3 regions of the Vibrio sp. RC2502 genome follow, and region 2 is predicted to be linked to each of the others. Evidence: predicted binding sites of a transcription regulator. Region 2 holds the regulator's gene; each other region holds the start of a gene.
What was found. The regulator PurR, encoded in region 2, represses purine synthesis genes. The targets are predictions, from matches to a motif close to TNANGNAAACGTTTNCNTNA.
Positions count from the first base shown of each region.

Region 1 (6,138 bases), 270 kb from region 2:
TAACGCACGATTCCTCCAAAAGGTTAATTTTTAGCCTTGGGATCTTTCGGAAAGTCCCCATAAATAAGTTAGTACCTAATTTGCCCAGTCTTAGCGACTTTTACGTTCCCATTTTCTAAGTGCAAGCAAGTTAAGGAGAGTGAATGAGCTTATTTCTACGTACTACAGCATTGATGCTTTTGGTACTAAGCCGTGCGCCGGCATTCGCCGCACTTCCTAATGCCCCAAGTAATGAACAAAATCGTTCCCCTAGTCAAAACGAGGTTTGTTCTAAACTATTTAAACACAGCCTTAGCGGCTTGTATGGAATCCAATCCATCGACTCTCGTCCAACCCAGCCTTATTCAGATTTCGATATTCTTTACAGCAAAGCGCATCAAGCCCAATTCGAGCTTGAAACCATTTGTAAAAGTACCGCCCTACTCAACGATGCTCAGCCATATTTCGCTGGCGTAAAATCTAAACATCGCGCCGAAGAAAAAATCGCACATGAACTGGATGGCCAAGTAGAACGCATTACTGACTTAGCTCGTGCGACTATTGTGGCGGAAGATGTGGCAAGTTTGGTCTCTATTTACGAAACGCTAGAGCGCGAAACAACTATCGTTAAAGTCAAAAACCGCTTTAAGAAACCTGGCCCTTCTGGCTACCGTGATCTTAACTTGTTAGTCCGTTTGCCAAAAACGAATTTGATTGCAGAAGTACAGCTGCACTTAAAAGCGATTGCGGATGTAAAAAATGGTCCTGAACACAACCTGTATGAGCAAATTCAAAAGCTTGAACGTCAAGCATCAATGGAAAAGCGAAATCTAAGCGAGATTGAAATGGCTTCCATTAAGAATATGCGTAGCCAAGCGAAAAACTTATACCAACAAGCATGGCAGCCTTACTTAACGACGCATTTAGAAGCGGCATAAACAAAAACGCAGCTTGAGAAACAACAAAACCACCGCAATGCGGTGGTTTTCGTTTGTATGAAAACATCAAATTTCATACATAACAAAAGACCACGACTAAGCGTGATCTATTTGATTGGTTTTACTGTTCTTTTTTTAGATTTTCTACACGAGCTTTTAACTTCTGGCCCGGGCGAAACGTAACTACACGTCGAGCAGTAATTGGAATATCTTCACCGGTTTTCGGGTTACGACCAGGTCGTTCATTCTTGTCACGAAGATCAAAGTTACCAAAACCTGACAGTTTTACCTGTTCGCCACTTTCCAGTGCCTTACGAATCTCTTCAAAGAACACTTCCACCGTTTCCTTGGCGTCCCGTTTACTAAATCCTAATTTATCAAACAGGTTTTCTGCCAATTCGGCTTTTGTGAGCGCCATAAAACTTTCCTCAAAGCTATGTTAAACAATGCTACCTAGTGTAGCGCCAGAGCAGTTTTACCCTACCAATTCAACAACATATCGGGGTTACATCAGGAAGTGTATGACAAGCTTATGATTTTCGCCAACTTTTTTCTTTGCGAATAAAAGGAATGCCGATGTATAAATTATTGTTAAATAGCGACATTTCAATATTTTTTGTTTAGTGAATGCTTAATTACAAAAAATATCCAGTCAATATGACTAAACAATAATAACAAAACGACATTAATCACTATTTAATAAAAATATCAGAGATTGGCTATTTTACAGACACATGACATAAAACTTGTCGGTATTTCAGTGATTTGTATGTAACTTGATACGTAACAATTAGTTCAAAGGTACGACCACTCCATATAGCTAATGTGCTTTGAGAAAGCTTGATTTAATCCACGGTTCTCATTGTTTCACCATGACGCAATGCATAAAGGTTTGATACTGTGATTACCACTTAGTTGATTAACCAACTAAGCGCACATCTACCTCATATACACTAAGGCGACCATGATTAATCAGATCATTAATATTCTTTTTCCTGTGTTCGCTCTTGTCGGTGTGGGCTATCTAGTCGGACGCCATATCAAACCTGATTTTCGCCCCATCAATCGAATTAATATCGATGTATTCACGCCAGCCCTAGTGTTTTCCTCATTAGTGAGCATGCCGCTCGACTCTGAACAAGGTCCCCTGCTCTTAGCCGCCATCATTGCGGTTTTAACTCCGGGGTTACTCATGATTCCGATTTGTAAAATCACTGGGCTAACATTTAAAGCTTGGGCTCCACCTCATATGTTTCGAAATAGCGGGAACCTTGCGATACCGTTGTTCACTTATACATTTGGCGAAGTTGCCCTTTCTTCTGCTGTACTGCTGTTTGTAGTATCAGCTTGCTTACATATCAGCGTAGGTGTGATGTTGTTAAGTAACGGGAATCCATTGAAGCAAATCATGAAGATGCCAATTTTCTTATCAGCGTCACTCGCATTATGTTTGAACTTATCAGGTATTGGCGCGTGGACACCGTTGTATGAAGCAACAGCACTACTAGGGCAAGCCGCTGTTCCGGTAATGCTGCTTTCTCTTGGTTCACAAATGTGCCATCTAAGACTGGATGGATTAAAAGTTGGCGTTTTGTGTACCGTTCAATCGTTAACGACTGGCGCAATCGCGTTTGCAATCATTTATTGGTTTATTCCTTTACCAACCATGCAACTACAAATGATGGTGCTGTTCACCATGCTACCTCCGGCGGTCATGAATTATCTATTTGCAGAGCGACTGAATATCGAACCGATGACAGTGGCATCCATGGTGTTGTTTGGGAACTTCTTTAGCGTATTGACGTTGCCATTGCTCCTAAGTTACACGCTGTCGTTGGCGTAAGTGAACCTTGAAAGTCCATCGTTGCTGTTGGTAGGCAAACCTGAAGGTTTGGATTTTCGACACAATCTTTCTATGTAATCTTGTTTCATAATCTATGGTTGCATGAGTGGAATAGGCATAAAAAAACCCTGCCAACTTGGCAGGGTTTTCAGTATCTTAAACAGTTTGTTACGCTGCGTTAATTAGTCGCGCAGAGCTGCACCAAACTTCTCAGATACGTGAGCAACGATAGCATCAACCGCACCAGCGATGTCTGCATCTTCAAGCGTACGCTCAAGTGACTGTAGAGTCAGAGCGATAGCTAAGCTCTTCTTACCTTCTTCAACGCCTTTACCTACGTAAACGTCGAACAGCTTCGCATCTTTAAGGAACTCGCCACCTTGCTCTAGACAAGCGTTAACGATGTCACCAGATGCAACAGCTTCGTCCACGACTACCGCGATATCACGACGGTTTGAAGGGAACTTAGAAAGCGCTACCGCTTCTGGGATCACTTTGCTGTTGATTGCAGACCATTCGATTTCGAATACGATAGTGCGACCGTTTAGACCGAACTTACGCTCAAGCTCAGGGTGAACAGTACCGATCACGCCCACTTCTTTGCCATCTACGATGATTGCCGCAGATTGACCTGGGTGAAGAGCTGGGTTAGCTTTTTTGCTTTCAGGTGACAGTGCTGCGAAAGAGTACGCTTTTTCGTTAGCAGACAGTTCTAGAACTGCTTCTAAGTCGCCTTTAAGGTCGAAGAAATCAACAGTGTTAGTTTCGATATCCCAATGTTCTTCACCGCGAGTACCAGCGATAACACCCGCTAGCATAGGCTCTTGGCGCATGCCGTTTTCTGCAGATTCACATGGGATAAAACGTAGGCCGTATTCGAATAGACGAACGCGTGGCTGTTGACGCTTCTGGTTGTGAACAACCGTGTTCAGTAGACCTTGGATAAGACCAAGACGCATTGCTGACATGTCTGCAGAAATTGGGTTTGGAAGTACTAGAGGCTCAACACCAGGTACTACTAGCTTTTGCTGCTCAGGCTCAACGAAGCTGTATGTGATTGCTTCGTGATAACCACGGTCAACAAGAAGATCACGAACGCGTTTCAGTGGAAGATCCGCTTCAACGTGGTTGTGCATCTTAAGTGCTGCTGCTGGGTTTTGGTTAGGAATGTTGTCGTAACCGTAGATACGGCCAACTTCTTCAATCAGGTCTTGCTCGATAGCGATATCGAAACGCCATGTTGGCGCTACTGCCACCCAACCTTCTTCAGAAGCTTCAACAGTCAAACCTAGGCGCTCTAGGATTTCTACTACGTCAGCATCAGCGATGTGGTGACCTAGTAGGTTGTCTAGTTTAGTACGACGTAGAGCAACTTTGTTTGGCTTAGGTAGGTCTGCTTCAGACTCTACTGCAACAACAGGTGCTACTTCACCACCACAGATCTCAACTAGAAGCTGAGTTGCACGCTCCATTGCGCTCACTTGTAGTGCGTAATCCACACCACGCTCGAAACGCATTGAAGAATCAGTGTGCAGACCGTAGCTACGTGCACGACCACGGATGTGGTCAGGCGCGAAGAATGCACACTCAAGTAGAACGTCTTTAGTCTCAGTTGTTACACCAGACTCTTCACCACCAAAGATACCTGCGATTGCAAGTGCTTTGCTGTGGTCAGCTACAACTAATGTATCTGCGTTTAGTTCTGCTTCGCTGCCATCAAGAAGTGTTAGCTTCTCACCTTGCTCCGCCATACGAACGACGATGCCACCTTCGATCTGCGCTAGATCGAACGCGTGCATTGGTTGGCCTTGCTCTAGAAGCACGTAGTTAGTGATGTCTACTACAGGGTCGATAGAGCGGATACCACAACGACGCAATTTCTCTTGCATCCATAGTGGCGTTTCAGCTTGAACGTTTACGTTCTTAACCACACGACCTAGGTAACGGGGACATGCAGCAGGTGCTTTCACTTCGATAGACACTTTGTCTTCGATTGAAGTCGCTACTGCTTCTACTGATGGCTCAGTCACGTCAGCGCGGTTAAGTACGCCGACTTCACGAGCTAGGCCACGAATGCTGAAACAGTCAGCGCGGTTTGCTGTTAGGTCAACGTCTACAGTTACGTCGTCTAGACCTAGGAATTCACGGAAATCGGTACCGATTACTGCGTCTTCTGCTAGCTCCATGATGCCGTCTGACTCAACGTCGATGCCTAGTTCCGTGAATGAACAAAGCATGCCGTGAGATGGTTGGCCACGTAGTTTCGCTTTTTTGATTTTGAAATCACCAGGAAGAACAGCACCAACTGTTGCTACTGCTACTTTCAGACCTTGGCGACAGTTGTGCGCGCCACAAACGATGTCTAGAAGCTCTTCTTCGCCAACATCAACTTTAGTTACGCGCAGTTTGTCTGCATCTGGGTGTTGACCACATTCAACAACGTGACCGACTTTAACGCCAGTAAAAGAACCAGCAACAGGAAGAACGTCGTCTACCTCTAGGCCGGCCATTGTAATTTGGTGAGTTAGCTCGTCAGTAGTAACCGCAGGGTTTACCCACTCACGAAGCCATGATTCGCTGAATTTCATGTTGATGAACCCTCTGGATTACTTGAACTGTTTTAGGAAACGAAGGTCGTTCTCGAAGAACGCACGTAGGTCGTTCACGCCGTAACGAAGCATTGTTAGACGCTCAACACCCATACCGAATGCGAAACCAGAGTATTTTTCAGGATCGATGCCTACGCTACGCAGTACGTTCGGGTGAACCATACCGCAGCCTAGTACTTCTAACCATTTACCGTTTTTGCCTTTCACATCTACTTCTGCTGAAGGCTCAGTGAATGGGAAGTAAGATGGACGGAAACGTACTTCTACTTCTTCTTCGAAGAAGTTGCATAGGAAATCGTGCAGAATGCCTTTCAGCTGAGCGAAGTTTACGTTCTCATCAACCAGCATACCTTCCACTTGGTGGAACATTGGGGTATGAGTTTGGTCGTAGTCGTTACGGTATACACGGCCCGGTGCGATGAAACGGAATGGTGGTTTACCATTTTCCATCGTACGGATCTGTACGCCTGACGTATGAGTACGAAGCATCAAATCTGGATTGAAGAAGAAAGTATCGTGGTCAGTACGCGCTGGGTGATCAGCGGCGATGTTTAGCGCATCGAAGTTGTGGAATGCATCTTCGATCTCTGGGCCAGCTTCGGTGTTAAAACCAAGTTCACCAAAGAACTTCTCAATACGCTCTACAGTACGAGTTACTGGGTGTAAACCACCGTTTTCAATACGACGACCTGGCAGTGTTACGTCGATTGTTTCTTCTGCTAGTTTCGCTTCAAGCTCTGCACGTTGTAGTGCGTCTTTACGAGCTGCG
Region 1 covers NZ_CM141453.1:1,944,821-1,950,958, forward strand. The annotation lists gene ACYJZR_RS09175 (nucleotidyltransferase family protein) at 144-917, shown strand; gene ihfA (integration host factor subunit alpha) at 1,039-1,335, opposite strand; gene ACYJZR_RS09185 (AEC family transporter) at 1,882-2,760, shown strand; gene pheT (phenylalanine--tRNA ligase subunit beta) at 2,943-5,348, opposite strand; gene pheS (phenylalanine--tRNA ligase subunit alpha) at 5,367-6,138, opposite strand, start outside.
Region 1: the regulator PurR is predicted to act here: its motif matches at 1,455-1,474, upstream of ihfA (integration host factor subunit alpha).

Region 2 (6,138 bases):
CTTTCAATTGTTGTTCTGGATCTAATAGCCAAACATAAGGATCAGTATCATCGCCAAAAGGAAGCTCACCTTTCAGACCAAAAAGTCCTTCGCCACGCACCTCACAGCATATATCTTCAGTTTTTAATAGTTCACATACGATGTGCGCTTCTGCTGGATTTTTCGCGATAAAGATTTTCATCAAATACTGCCATTTGGCTGAGTAGGGGTTGGTCTGACCTTATTCATAACCCATTTTACGAGTATTGGAAACAGCCCCAGCAAAGCAAAAGATGCTAATACCGTCGGGGATACGATACCAGAAAGGCTATCAATGGTTGCTAACTGAGTACCAGCGTTAAGGTAAACGGCAGTACCAGGGAGCATGCCTATTTGACTGGTTAAATAAAAGCGCGCAATGCTCATAGGTGTTAATCCCATCAGTAGGTTGATGAGGAAAAATGGGAACACTGGAATTAAGCGCAAAGAAAACAGATAAAACGCGCCATCCTTTTTTACTCCTTGGTTAATCGCAACAAGCTTTTCCCCAAATCTCGATTGAACCCAATCCCTAAGCAAATATCGGCTACTCAAGAAAGCTAAGGTCGCACCGATCGTACTGGCAAAAGAAACCAAAAGTAAGCTAAACCAAAACCCAAACAACGCTGCGCCTAGCAAAGTAACCACTGCTGCTCCGGGAATAGAAAATGCGGTAATCGCAACATACGCTAAAAAATACAGCGTGGCGGCATAGACGATGTTGGCTTCGATGAATGAATTGAGTGCTTCTTGCTGCGCTTTTGCGTTTTCAAGCGTTAGATATTGACCAAAATTAGCGCCTAACAAAAGAATGGTGGCAACAAGTATCAGTCCAAAGATAAGTTTTTTATTCATGTGTGCTCCGTTTCTATATCTAGGCTACCGCTTAAAGTATTCATACTGAATATTGTTTTAACAATCTCGTTATCGAAACTAAGTCGTGGCGCTGAAGATACGGGTGTTTTGGGATTTACAAAGGAGTAGACACGAGGGGAGCTAAAAAAATTTCATAAAAAAACCGCAGTTCGCACTGCGGTTTTAGTCGATAGATTAGAGCAGACTTCTGTTACGAAAGGCCATTCATTAATTCTTCACGACGAGACTGGGGGACTACACTCCAGTGTGTGCCGTTAATAGCACCTTCTAAGGCCCAAAGTAGCTCAAGGCTAACTGTGGTGGAGTGCGTGTCTCTGATCGCTTTATAAGCACTTAGTGCGCCTTCTTCTTCAAGTTGAGCAACAGAATCAATACCCGCTTTCTTAAGCATTCTTTCTGTAGCCAATCTCAGGTTCGGCAGATCTTTCAAGCGATTAGGCTTAGTGCTCGCTTGTTGTTCTTTCTCAAGTTTGGCGTTTTCTAAGGATTTTTTCGCTACTTCAATTAAGCGATCGCTAGATTCCCATAGTTCGCTGGAAATAGCGTAGTACTTAGTAACGACTGGGAAGCCACGTTTTTTATAAACGTAAGGCTTTAGACCCTGTGTCTCGAAGTCAGATGAAGTTTGTTGGTCTGCTCGTATATGAAGCTGGTTGTTTACCACTAGTGCAAACATCGTTTCATCAGCGAAAAGTCCGAAGCCACCAAACATTGAGCGCGACTTGATAGTACCAAGTGCCTCAAATAGCTTCATAGAGTCTTTGAGTATCGGTTTATCCATGTTTTGTTATCTCGGTGTAATTAATATTACGCCACCAAAAGTCAGGTCCGAGAGAGTAGCAAACGTGCGCAAAGGCAATGTCATTAAAGGGTAAAGACATTGGTTGCACACTTGCCATCGGTAACCCCGCTACCTTCCATATACTACTATGGTTCAGGCCGGAGGCTTTGCGTCCCACCCTTTCGGATGGTTTGCCCTGTGCGTGACCAGATGAGGATACTTCGTATATTGAATTAACATCACACTTTAGATTTTAAAACGTGATCTTGATTCAATAAATAATGCCATTTTGTGCATGGGTACTCATAATTGAGAATTGTATTTAATGTTTGAAAAGAAGCGGGAATTAATAATTCACATGTAAAGAAAACAGTAACTTATGGAAGTTATTGTTTTTAAGAATGAGGCAAAGTGTGCGGGAAGTGTTATTTTTTTAATAAAAAAAAGCGCCCCTAAGGGCGCTTGTGTTCATTTAATTAAGTTTCTTAACGGTATTGCGGATAACAATCTCTGGTTGCATCTCGAACACACGTTTTTCGTGTTCTTTATCTTTAATGCGTTCAAGTAGGATCTCAAACGCATTTTTACCCACACGACGTTTAGGTTGGTGAATCGTTGTTAGCGGTGGTGAGAAGTACTCTGCAAGTTCAATGTTGTCGTAACCGATAACAGAAACGTCATCTGGAACCTTGATGCCGTTTTGTTGCAGACGGCTCATTAAGCCAAGTGCCATGGTGTCGTTAAAACAGAATACTGCAGTAGGGCGTTTTTCCATCGCGGTGATCTTGTCTGCAACCAGTACCGCAGTATCACATTCAAAGTTACCTTCAAGAATCCAATCTTCATTGATTGGCAGTTTTGCTTCAGCCATGGCACGACGAAAACCAGCGATACGCTCTTGGCAAGCAAGTTTCTCAAAGTGACCACTAAGGCAGGCGATGTCAGTGTGGCCGTTATCGATAAGATATTTAGTTGCTAGGTAGCCACCTTCTTCAGAGTTATCGATGATCTTGTCCGCACGAGAACTCTCTGGGCCCCAATCCATCACAACTTTCGGGATATCTGAGTGACGATCTAACATCTCTTTTAGTTCTTCGGTTAGATCTGAACACATCACCAAAATGCCATCTACACGTTTCTCAGCAAGCATGCGGATGTAGTCGCGCTGTTTCTCGTAGATGCCGCCAGTATTACACAAGATCAACGTGTAACCTTGACGGTAGCAGTAGCTTTCTACACCGTCGATCACTTCAGAGAAGAACAGGTTAGTTGATTGTGTTACCAACATACCAATAGTACGAGTTGAGTTGCATTTTAAACTACGAGCAACTGCGCTTGGTGCGTAGTTAAGCTCATCAACCGCTTTCATTACTTTTTCTTGGGTTGCTTCTGCAACAAAACGTGTCTTATTAATAACGTGCGAAACTGTCGTGGTAGAAACGCCGGCTAAGCGAGCAACGTCTTTTATAGTGGCCATAAATGATGTCCTGTATCGAGCTACTTAATACCGTAGTGAATACAACCATACGCTTAGTTTTTTGCGCAAACTAAACACCACAACAACAGTAGTGTCTATTCTAGTAGGCAGCGGTTGTACCGAAATCGGTATAAAAAGATTTGTAGCAACTTGGTTGAAGGTACTCGGCTTCCTACTAAATATGAGGAAGTGGTTATCAACCTATTAATAAAAAACAAAAACCGCTATATTTCAGCGGTTTACATATAAATCATATTTAATCGTTTGCGTTCACATTTTAGCCCTATGTGGGCTGGCTGGCAATATTTTCAGCAAGAGTTTTGTGTATTTGAAGTCACATTTTGACTGCTAAATGAACGAACGTCTTTGAGCCAGATTAAAAGCAAGCGAATAAAATAGGGAGCCCGACAGGCAGGCTCCCTAAAAATAGGCGGTGATTATTCACCAAGAAGGTAAGCGCTGTCCAGTTTACAAAATGCAATTAATAGTTGCGCAACGCTTAAGTAGAAGCCAAAATCATCAAATTGCTTACATTTTTCAGCAAATTTTGGCAACCAAGACATGAGTTGATTTTGGATGAAATCGTTTTGTTTAACGAAAGCCTCTTCCATATGTTTTTCTTGCTCTAACTCATTTGAGCGAATGATCATGTTGCCCAAAAAGTCCAATTCGACAGCGAGATGGTCTGCTGGTTCTTTGAGGTTTTCGTCTACCTGAACCCCAAAATCTGCCATCAGTTTTTCCATCTCTTCTGCAGGTTTGTCATTAAGCAAACCTGATTCACCAATGTACATAGAAGCGTACGGTAGTGCCCCATACTTATCTGTTTTTAAGAACAGCTCGCAAAAATCTGCTGCAAGTTCTAGTTGAGCATCATTGCGGTCTTGGAGTCTGTTTAGGGCATCAACTAGGCTATCAACGGCTGGCTTGAGTGATTCGTTCTCACCTAAGCCCGCTAAAAAACTGCGAATTTCAACACTGTGGTAGGTTTCTAGTTCTTTTTCGCTGAGTTCTTTAGCGAATAAGCTCGAAAACCACCAGTAAATTTCAGCACGCTTTTCATTAAAAGCTTTCACTTCTTGCATTTTTGGCTCCTGAAGGATGCTTCGAGTATTGCATCATAAAGTCAATTAGGGATATCCCCTAAGTGTAATCAAATAAGATGAATAGCAGTAACTATAATTATTGTTGATTATGTTGAATTGTGTGCACTTGTTAACGGTGATGGGCAAGCTTGTTTTGAATCAATAAAAACGCTAAATCTTGCTTTTTAATGTATCTATGACTAGAAATGTTACTAGTTATGAATAGAATACGTCTTGGATAATAAGAAGACAGAAAGTGGTGTAAATGAGCTATCACGTATTAGTCGTAGAAGATGATGTTGTAACTCGTAGTAAGCTTGCGGGATATTTCCAAAATGAAGGTTACAAAGTTAGCGAAGCAGAAAGTGGCGCGGAGATGCGCGAAGTTCTGCAAGGCGGTGATGTAGACCTTATTATGTTGGATATTAACTTGCCGGGCGAAGACGGCCTAATGCTTACGCGTGAGCTACGCAGTCAATCAGACATCGGCATCATATTGGTAACAGGACGCACGGATAGCATCGACAAAATCGTAGGCCTAGAGATGGGCGCAGACGATTATGTGACAAAGCCTTTTGAACTAAGGGAATTACTAGTTCGAGTTAAAAATCTACTGTGGCGCATTTCTGCGGCGCGAAGTGGAGCAAGTAAAGCGGCAAGCGAAACAAACGATGAACACATTGTTCGCTTTGGTGAGTGGACATTCGATATTCAGCGTCGAGCACTTAGCCGTAATGGTGAACCAGTAAAACTAACCAAAGCAGAATATGAGCTTTTGGTGGCGTTATCGTCTTACCCGAATCAAGTGCTGAGTCGTGAACGTATTTTGAATATGATCAGTCATCGAGTTGATGCTCCAAATGATCGTACGATTGATGTTCTTATCCGACGCATGCGCGCTAAGATGGAGTTTGATCCTAAGAACCCACAAATTTTTGTGACCGTTCACGGTGAAGGCTACATGTTCGCAGGTGATTAATCACCATCAGACAAGCAGTAAAGAAAAAGGAGAGCCAATGCTCTCCTTTTTTGTGTTTATAAATCGGGTTTATTCCGCTTCCACCATCGGCGTTTGCCCTACGGTGTCACGCAGTCTTTGCCAAACGCTACCAAGGTATTCATGCCAAAACAGTTCAGTTTGCTCAAGGTAACGAGCTTTAGGTGAATACTTGTCCCACGGTTGGCTAACTTCGTCTATCGCTAAGAAATTCGTTGGAGCAGGGATGGGTTTAATTCCAGCTGCGTTAAACTCGTACAGCGCACGGCTCATGTGGCTCGCTGACGTGACCAGCACAATCTCTTTTTGTTGAACAAAAGCGGCGGCTTGTCTTGCTTCTTCCCACGTGTCTTTTGCGTCTTCTAACAAAATAATGTCGGATTTTGCAACACCTAATGCCAAAGCAACGTTTGCCATCATACGAGCATGGCTGATCTCAGAGCCACCATCATAACCAGATAAAATTAGCTTTGCGCCTGGGTACATACGCAAAATACGAATGCCTTCCGTTAATCGCATCAACGCCGCGCGGCTTAATTGCGATGTTGGTGGAATTTCGTCATCGACCACGTGGCCATTACCCAGCACCATAACGTAGTCAATGGTACCTGACACAGGTAAAAAGGCCTTATGCTCGCGCTCAAGTGGCATGAGAAGCTTGGTTGAAACAGGTTGGAAGGCAACTAGAAAAAGGCCAACAAAAGAGAACAGAACAACGAAGCAGCCAGTTTTACGTTTTGTGGTAAAACTAATGAGAGCAAGACCTAACAAGCCTATCAGTAGCAATGCCGGAAGCGGCATAAGCAAGGCTGACATTACTTTTTTCAGCTCAAACATACATAAATAGTCCGAAAAAACATCAATTGATAATAAAAATGAGGGTGACCCTCTTTATTCCTGCTTT
Region 2 covers NZ_CM141453.1:2,219,082-2,225,219, reverse strand. The annotation lists gene ACYJZR_RS10400 (putative signal transducing protein) at 1-181, opposite strand, end outside; gene ACYJZR_RS10395 (TVP38/TMEM64 family protein) at 181-873, opposite strand; gene ACYJZR_RS10390 (TfoX/Sxy family DNA transformation protein) at 1,085-1,675, opposite strand; cyclic di-GMP riboswitch class I at 1,792-1,881, opposite strand; gene purR (HTH-type transcriptional repressor PurR) at 2,148-3,152, opposite strand; gene torD (molecular chaperone TorD) at 3,590-4,237, opposite strand; gene torR (two-component system response regulator TorR) at 4,503-5,216, shown strand; gene elyC (envelope biogenesis factor ElyC) at 5,286-6,071, opposite strand.

Region 3 (6,138 bases), 1.3 Mb from region 2:
GTAAGCGTATGGGCCACGCTGGTGCGATTATCTCTGGTGGTAAAGGTACTGCTGAAGATAAATTTGCTGCACTAGAAGCGGCAGGCGTTAAGACAGTTAAGTCTCTAGCAGACATCGGTCAAGGTCTACGTGAAGTAACTGGTTGGTAATTTCTGACTCGTAAAATAAAAAGCCTGGCATTGCCAGGCTTTTTTGCGTTAAAAAGTACTTATTCTTCTTCAGCGGCTGCGTAGCCATGAGGACCGAGTTCTTTGCCATCTAACCAAGCTTTGCCATCTTGCATGATTAAACGCTCTTCAACGAGCCATTTAGTCACGATAGGGTAAATGGTGTGCTCTTGAGTTTGTACACGCGCAGCGAGTGCTGCTGCATCATCATCTTCAAATACTGGCACTTTTGCTTGAAGAACTACGGGACCGCCGTCTAACTCTTCTGTGACAAAGTGAACACTTGTACCGTGCTCTTTGTCTTTGGCGTCAATCGCGCGCTGGTGGGTGTGTAAACCCGGGTATTTAGGTAGAAGAGAAGGGTGAATGTTGATCATCTTACCGAGATAGTGCGAAACAAATGCACCGCTAAGAATGCGCATGTACCCAGCAAGAACGACAACATTGGGCTGATACTTGTCAATTTGTTGCATCAACTCGGCATCGAATGCCTCGCGTGACTCGAACGCTTTAGGGTCAACAAAGTGGCCATCAACACTAAACTGTTTTGCACGTTCTAGACCGTATGCGTCAGATTTATTAGAAAATACTGCTGCAACGTGTGCGTTAGGCATGTTGTTTTCACAAGCTTCTAAAATGGCTTGTAAGTTACTGCCGTTACCTGAAATTAGGACCACGATGTTTTTCATGATGTTGGGACTGCCTTGATATTGTAGGTTCTATAAATTACCTACTATTAGAATGGTTTTCGATGTTCCAGATAGCAGAATGAGGACGTGGCGTCCTCATTCATTTTATTTTTTAGCGTGATTCACAAGTTAGTTGATTTCAACTTGCTCTTCATTTGCTTCTGCTTGAGCAATTTCACCAATCACCCATGCGTTTTCGCCTTCTTCTTTAAGAAGTGCAACCGCCGCGTCTGCTTGGTCTTTTGGTAGTGCAACGACTAGACCAACACCACAGTTGAACGTACGGTACATTTCGTGCGTTTCAACGTTGCCTTTCTCTTGCAGCCATTTGAAAATGATTGGCCATTCCCAGCTGTTACCGTCGATAACGGCTTTTGTGCCTTCAGGCAGTACGCGAGGGATGTTTTCCCAGAAACCACCACCCGTAATGTGAGAAATCGCGTGGATATCGTGTTTCTCAATCATCTTAAGTGCGGATTTGATGTAAATCTTCGTTGGTTCCAGTAGGTGCTCACCGATAGTGCGACCTGCTAGCTCTTCGTTTTTATCTGCGCCAGAAACTTCTAGAATCTTACGGATCAGTGAGTAACCGTTTGAGTGTGGACCGCTTGAGCCGACAGCGATCAGTGCGTCGCCTGCTGCTACTTTAGTGCCGTCAATCACGTCTTCTTTTTCTACTACGCCTACACAGAAACCCGCAACGTCGTAGTCTTCGCCTTCGTACATGCCTGGCATTTCAGCGGTTTCACCACCGATAAGTGCACAACCAGCTTGAACACAGCCATCAGCAATACCAGAAACCACGTCTGCTGCTGTGTCTACATCTAGCTTGCCAGTCGCGTAGTAATCTAGGAAGAATAGGGGCTCGGCACCTTGAACGATTAGGTCGTTTACACACATTGCCACTAGGTCGATGCCGATAGTGTCGTGCTTGTTCATATCCAGTGCTAGGCGAAGTTTTGTGCCTACACCGTCAGTACCAGAAACCAGTACAGGTTGTTTGTATTTGGTTGGCAATTCGCATAAAGCGCCAAAACCACCGATACCACCCATCACTTCAGGGCGACGAGTACGTTTCACCGCACCCTTAATACGATCTACAAGCGCATTGCCTGCATCAATATCGACACCAGCGTCTTTATAGCTAAGAGAAGAGTTGTTACCACTCACAGGGAAGTCCTCGGTATTTAAGTTGGATATGAAAACGGCGCTATTCTACCAGTGGTTAAATACAGATAGCAAACGTTTGCGTCGGTTTTTTTCTTTAGTGATATATCCTGAAATCCCTGTGAAAATCATGTATAATCTGAAGGTTTGTTTAAATATTGCCAACTATAGCCGGAGATGGACATGAAAGTTGTTGAAGTAAAGCACCCTCTTGTAAAACACAAAATTGGTCTAATGAGAGAAGGTGATATCAGCACAAAGCGTTTTCGTGAGTTAGCGACAGAAGTCGGTAGCCTACTTACTTACGAAGCGACAGCAGACTTTGAAACAGAGAAAGTAACCATTGAAGGTTGGAACGGTCCGGTAGAAGTTGACCAAATCAAAGGTAAAAAAGTAACAGTAGTGCCAATCCTACGTGCAGGTCTAGGTATGATGGATGGCGTTCTTGAGCACATGCCAAGCGCTCGTATCAGTGTTGTTGGTATTTACCGTGATGAAGAAACACTTGAGCCAGTACCTTACTTCAACAAGCTAGCGTCTAACATTGATGAGCGTATTGCTCTAGTTGTTGACCCAATGCTAGCAACTGGCGGTTCTATGATCGCAACTATCGACCTACTAAAAGAGAAAGGCTGTCAGTCAATTAAAGTTCTTGTTCTAGTTGCTGCTCCAGAAGGTATTGAAGCACTAGAAAAAGCGCACCCAGACGTTGAGCTTTACACTGCGGCAATCGATGAGAAGCTAAACGACAAAGGCTACATCGTTCCTGGTCTTGGTGATGCAGGTGATAAGATTTTCGGTACTAAGTAATTAGTTACTCCGAATAAAACAAAGGCTTGGTTTTCACCAAGCCTTTTTTGTTGCTGTTTATTTATTTAGAAAGGTTAAAGTGCGCCACTTAAAAGTCGCGCAGTCGAATTACTTCGCGCTTTCTTCTTCCATTTGAGCGTTATCAACCACGTGGTTTTCACCAAGGTCGTGTGGCAGCACTAGGTTAAGAAGGATTGCCACGATACCACATAGGCTTACACCTTGTAGGCTGAACTCGCCGATACCGAAAGCCATACCACCGATACCAAATACCAGTGTTACTGCAACGATCACCAGGTTACGAGACTTGTGTAGATCAACGTTGTTTTTAATCAGCGTATTCAAACCGACGGTTGCGATAGAACCGAACAGAAGAATCATGATGCCGCCCATTACTGGCACAGGAATGGTTTGCAGAATCGCACCTAGCTTACCTACCAGCGCAAGAACAATAGCGGTAATGGCAGCCCAAGTCATGATCACTGGGTTGAAAGCTTTGGTCAGCATTACCGCGCCTGTTACTTCACTGTAAGTAGTGTTTGGCGGCGCACCAACCATTGATGCTGCAATTGTCGCGATTCCGTCACCCGCGATAGTGCGGTGTAGGCCTGGTTTCTTCAGGTAGTTTTTACCCGTTACATTTGAGATAGCCAACATGTCACCCACGTGCTCTACCGCAGGAGCGATTGCAACTGGGATCATGAATAGAATCGCGTTGATGTTGAACTCAGGCATGGTGAAGTTGGGCATTGCAAGCCAAGCTGCTTGAGCCACAGGTGTAAAGTCAACCACACCGTAGAATAGGGATACTGAATAGCCCGCCAAAATACCACCCACGATAGGAACCAGTTTTAGGAACCCTTTTGCGAACACGCTAAGTGCAATCGTCGTTAGCAGCGAAACCGCAGAGATAATGACCGCAGCATCGCCATTTACTAACTGAACCGCACCGTCGCCCGTTTTACCTACCGCCATGTTAACTGCCGTTGGCGCAAGGCCAAGGCCTATAACCATGATCACTGGGCCAACTACAACCGGTGGCAAAATCTTATGGATAAACCCTACACCACGCACTTTGATCATCGCGCCAAGTGCAACGTAAACCAAACCTGCCGCCATCAAGCCACCCATAGTTGCACCAATACCCCAAGTTTGGATACCGAACATAATAGGAGCAATAAACGCAAAAGAAGAGGCAAGGAAGATTGGGACAGAACGTTTAGTGATTAATTGGAAGAGGAGAGTACCGACACCGGCACCAAAGAGGGCTACGTTTGGATCGAGACCAGTCAGAAGCGGCACGAGCACGAGAGCACCAAAAGCGACAAAGAGCATTTGAGCGCCTTGTAACGCATTTTTCATAATAATTCCCTATTTCAAAGATACGCAGACAAATCCGACGGATTCTATCATCCTGCAATCGTTTGCAACGTTGATTAGATCAAACTTTCGAATGAATTTATCACCCAAACGAATGTTTTGAGAGTTGGTTGCTTGCAAAATGGACGATTTTACGAGTCCAAATTAAGCCATTCAAAGAATATCGATGTGCTGTGATCTAATAAGCGCTCTTTAAAATGAAGCTTCAAGAGCAATGAATATCAGGTTTTATGTCTTTCAATATGCATCGATATGAGTTCATGTTGATGGGGTAACGTTAATTAATCACCTAGTGATGCAAAAAACGGCATTAACTTGGTCAAACTACAAACAATTCACTCAGTACGCGCCTTGCTCAAGATTTGATAGTTGCTTATTATGCGGGTTCTTGTTTAGAGGATTATGAAAACTATGCGCTATTTAGCTCTCTTACTGATCGGTTGGTTGTCCCTGCCGGTGTATGCATTAACTCAGGTAGATATCTATCGTGCCGAAGTGGTTATCGACAGTGAGCAGAACGACGGTGAGTCTGCGGCTCGTGAACAAGGTATGAAAGATGTGATTGTTCGAGCGACTGGTTCTCAATCTTCTCTAAGCAACCCTGTTATCCAAAAGGCGCTGAGTTCTAGCTCTCGCTATATTTCTCAGCTTGGGAAAAGCCAAGTTGAAGGCAAAGCAAGTCTTAAAATGTTGTTTAACAGTGGGCAAATTCAATCGCTTTTGACTCAAGCTCAGTTGCCTTCATGGTCACCGAATCGTGCCAATATTTTGGTTTGGCTGGTGGAAGAGCAAGATTACGACCGCGCAATTGCATGGGAACATTCTGATTCTGCCAACGTTGCTGCGTTGAAAAAAGCAACGGAAGCTCGTGGCCTTCCAATTACGATTCCTGTTGGGGATTTTGACGACGTCACGGGCGTGAACACGTCTGATCTTTGGGGCGGTTTCATTGAACCGATTAGCCAAGCCAGCCAGCGTTACCCAGCGGACGCGGTATTAATTATTCGTGCGCAAGGCGAGCAAATTCGTTGGACTTTGTATGACCAAGCGCCTGCAAAGATTATTGATGCGCAAACTTCTCCACGCAGCGGGTCGGCAACCGGTGCAGACGCTATTTCCGCAATGGTGGATGGTATTGCTGATTACTACGCAAGTAAAAACGCCGTTGTTGTCTCAGGCAAGTCTTCTAAAGCTGTGACCGTGAAAGTGTTAAATGTAACGTCTGCTGCTGATTTCTTCCGTTTAGAAAATGCACTTACCAAATTGAATTCAGTGGCGGGCACAGAAATCAAGCGTGTACAAGGCAGTGAGTTAACGCTGACTATTCATTTGCTTGCTTCACAACAAGCATTTGAGCAAGAGGCTTCGTCTATCTCACAATTGATGGAATTTGAAGATCCACTCGGTGACGTTGAAGAAGTGACGCCATCGGAAGATCAATCGGTAGAAACTCTACCTTCAGAGGCTCAAGCTGTAGAAGGGCAACCAAAAACGGTGGTTCAAGCCGTTGAGGAAACTGTGCCAGCAGCGCAAGTACAACAGCCTGTTGTGATTCCTCAAGTGCAAGATCAATACGATCTGATTTATGAGTGGAATTCTACTTCGCAAAGTTAATCCGCGTTTGGGCATAGAATAAAGAAAGAGTCGCAATTGCGACTCTTTTTGTTTTTGAATCAGAGAAGTTACTTATTGAACTTCGCTTTTTCTTCTTTTTCTACTTGTGACAAGCGTTTGAGTTTAAGGCCTAGCTCTTTTCCTCGAGCACGAGCAAACAAAATATTGCCAGCAAAACCAAGAGAGGTAAGCACCAGCTCAACCGCTGCCAACCACCGTTCACCACCGTCCACGTACAAGATAGTGAGGGCGTGCAAGAAATACAGCATCAAGACAAAGTTCGCCCACGCATGCGTGTAAGGTTTGCCCGC
Region 3 covers NZ_CM141453.1:895,809-901,946, forward strand. The annotation lists gene sucD (succinate--CoA ligase subunit alpha) at 1-149, shown strand, start outside; gene purN (phosphoribosylglycinamide formyltransferase) at 209-856, opposite strand; gene purM (phosphoribosylformylglycinamidine cyclo-ligase) at 986-2,026, opposite strand; gene upp (uracil phosphoribosyltransferase) at 2,207-2,833, shown strand; gene ACYJZR_RS04230 (uracil-xanthine permease family protein) at 2,942-4,195, opposite strand; gene ACYJZR_RS04235 (DUF2066 domain-containing protein) at 4,625-5,827, shown strand; gene ACYJZR_RS04240 (DUF2069 domain-containing protein) at 5,896-6,138, opposite strand, start outside.
Region 3: the regulator PurR is predicted to act here: its motif matches at 2,091-2,110, upstream of purM (phosphoribosylformylglycinamidine cyclo-ligase).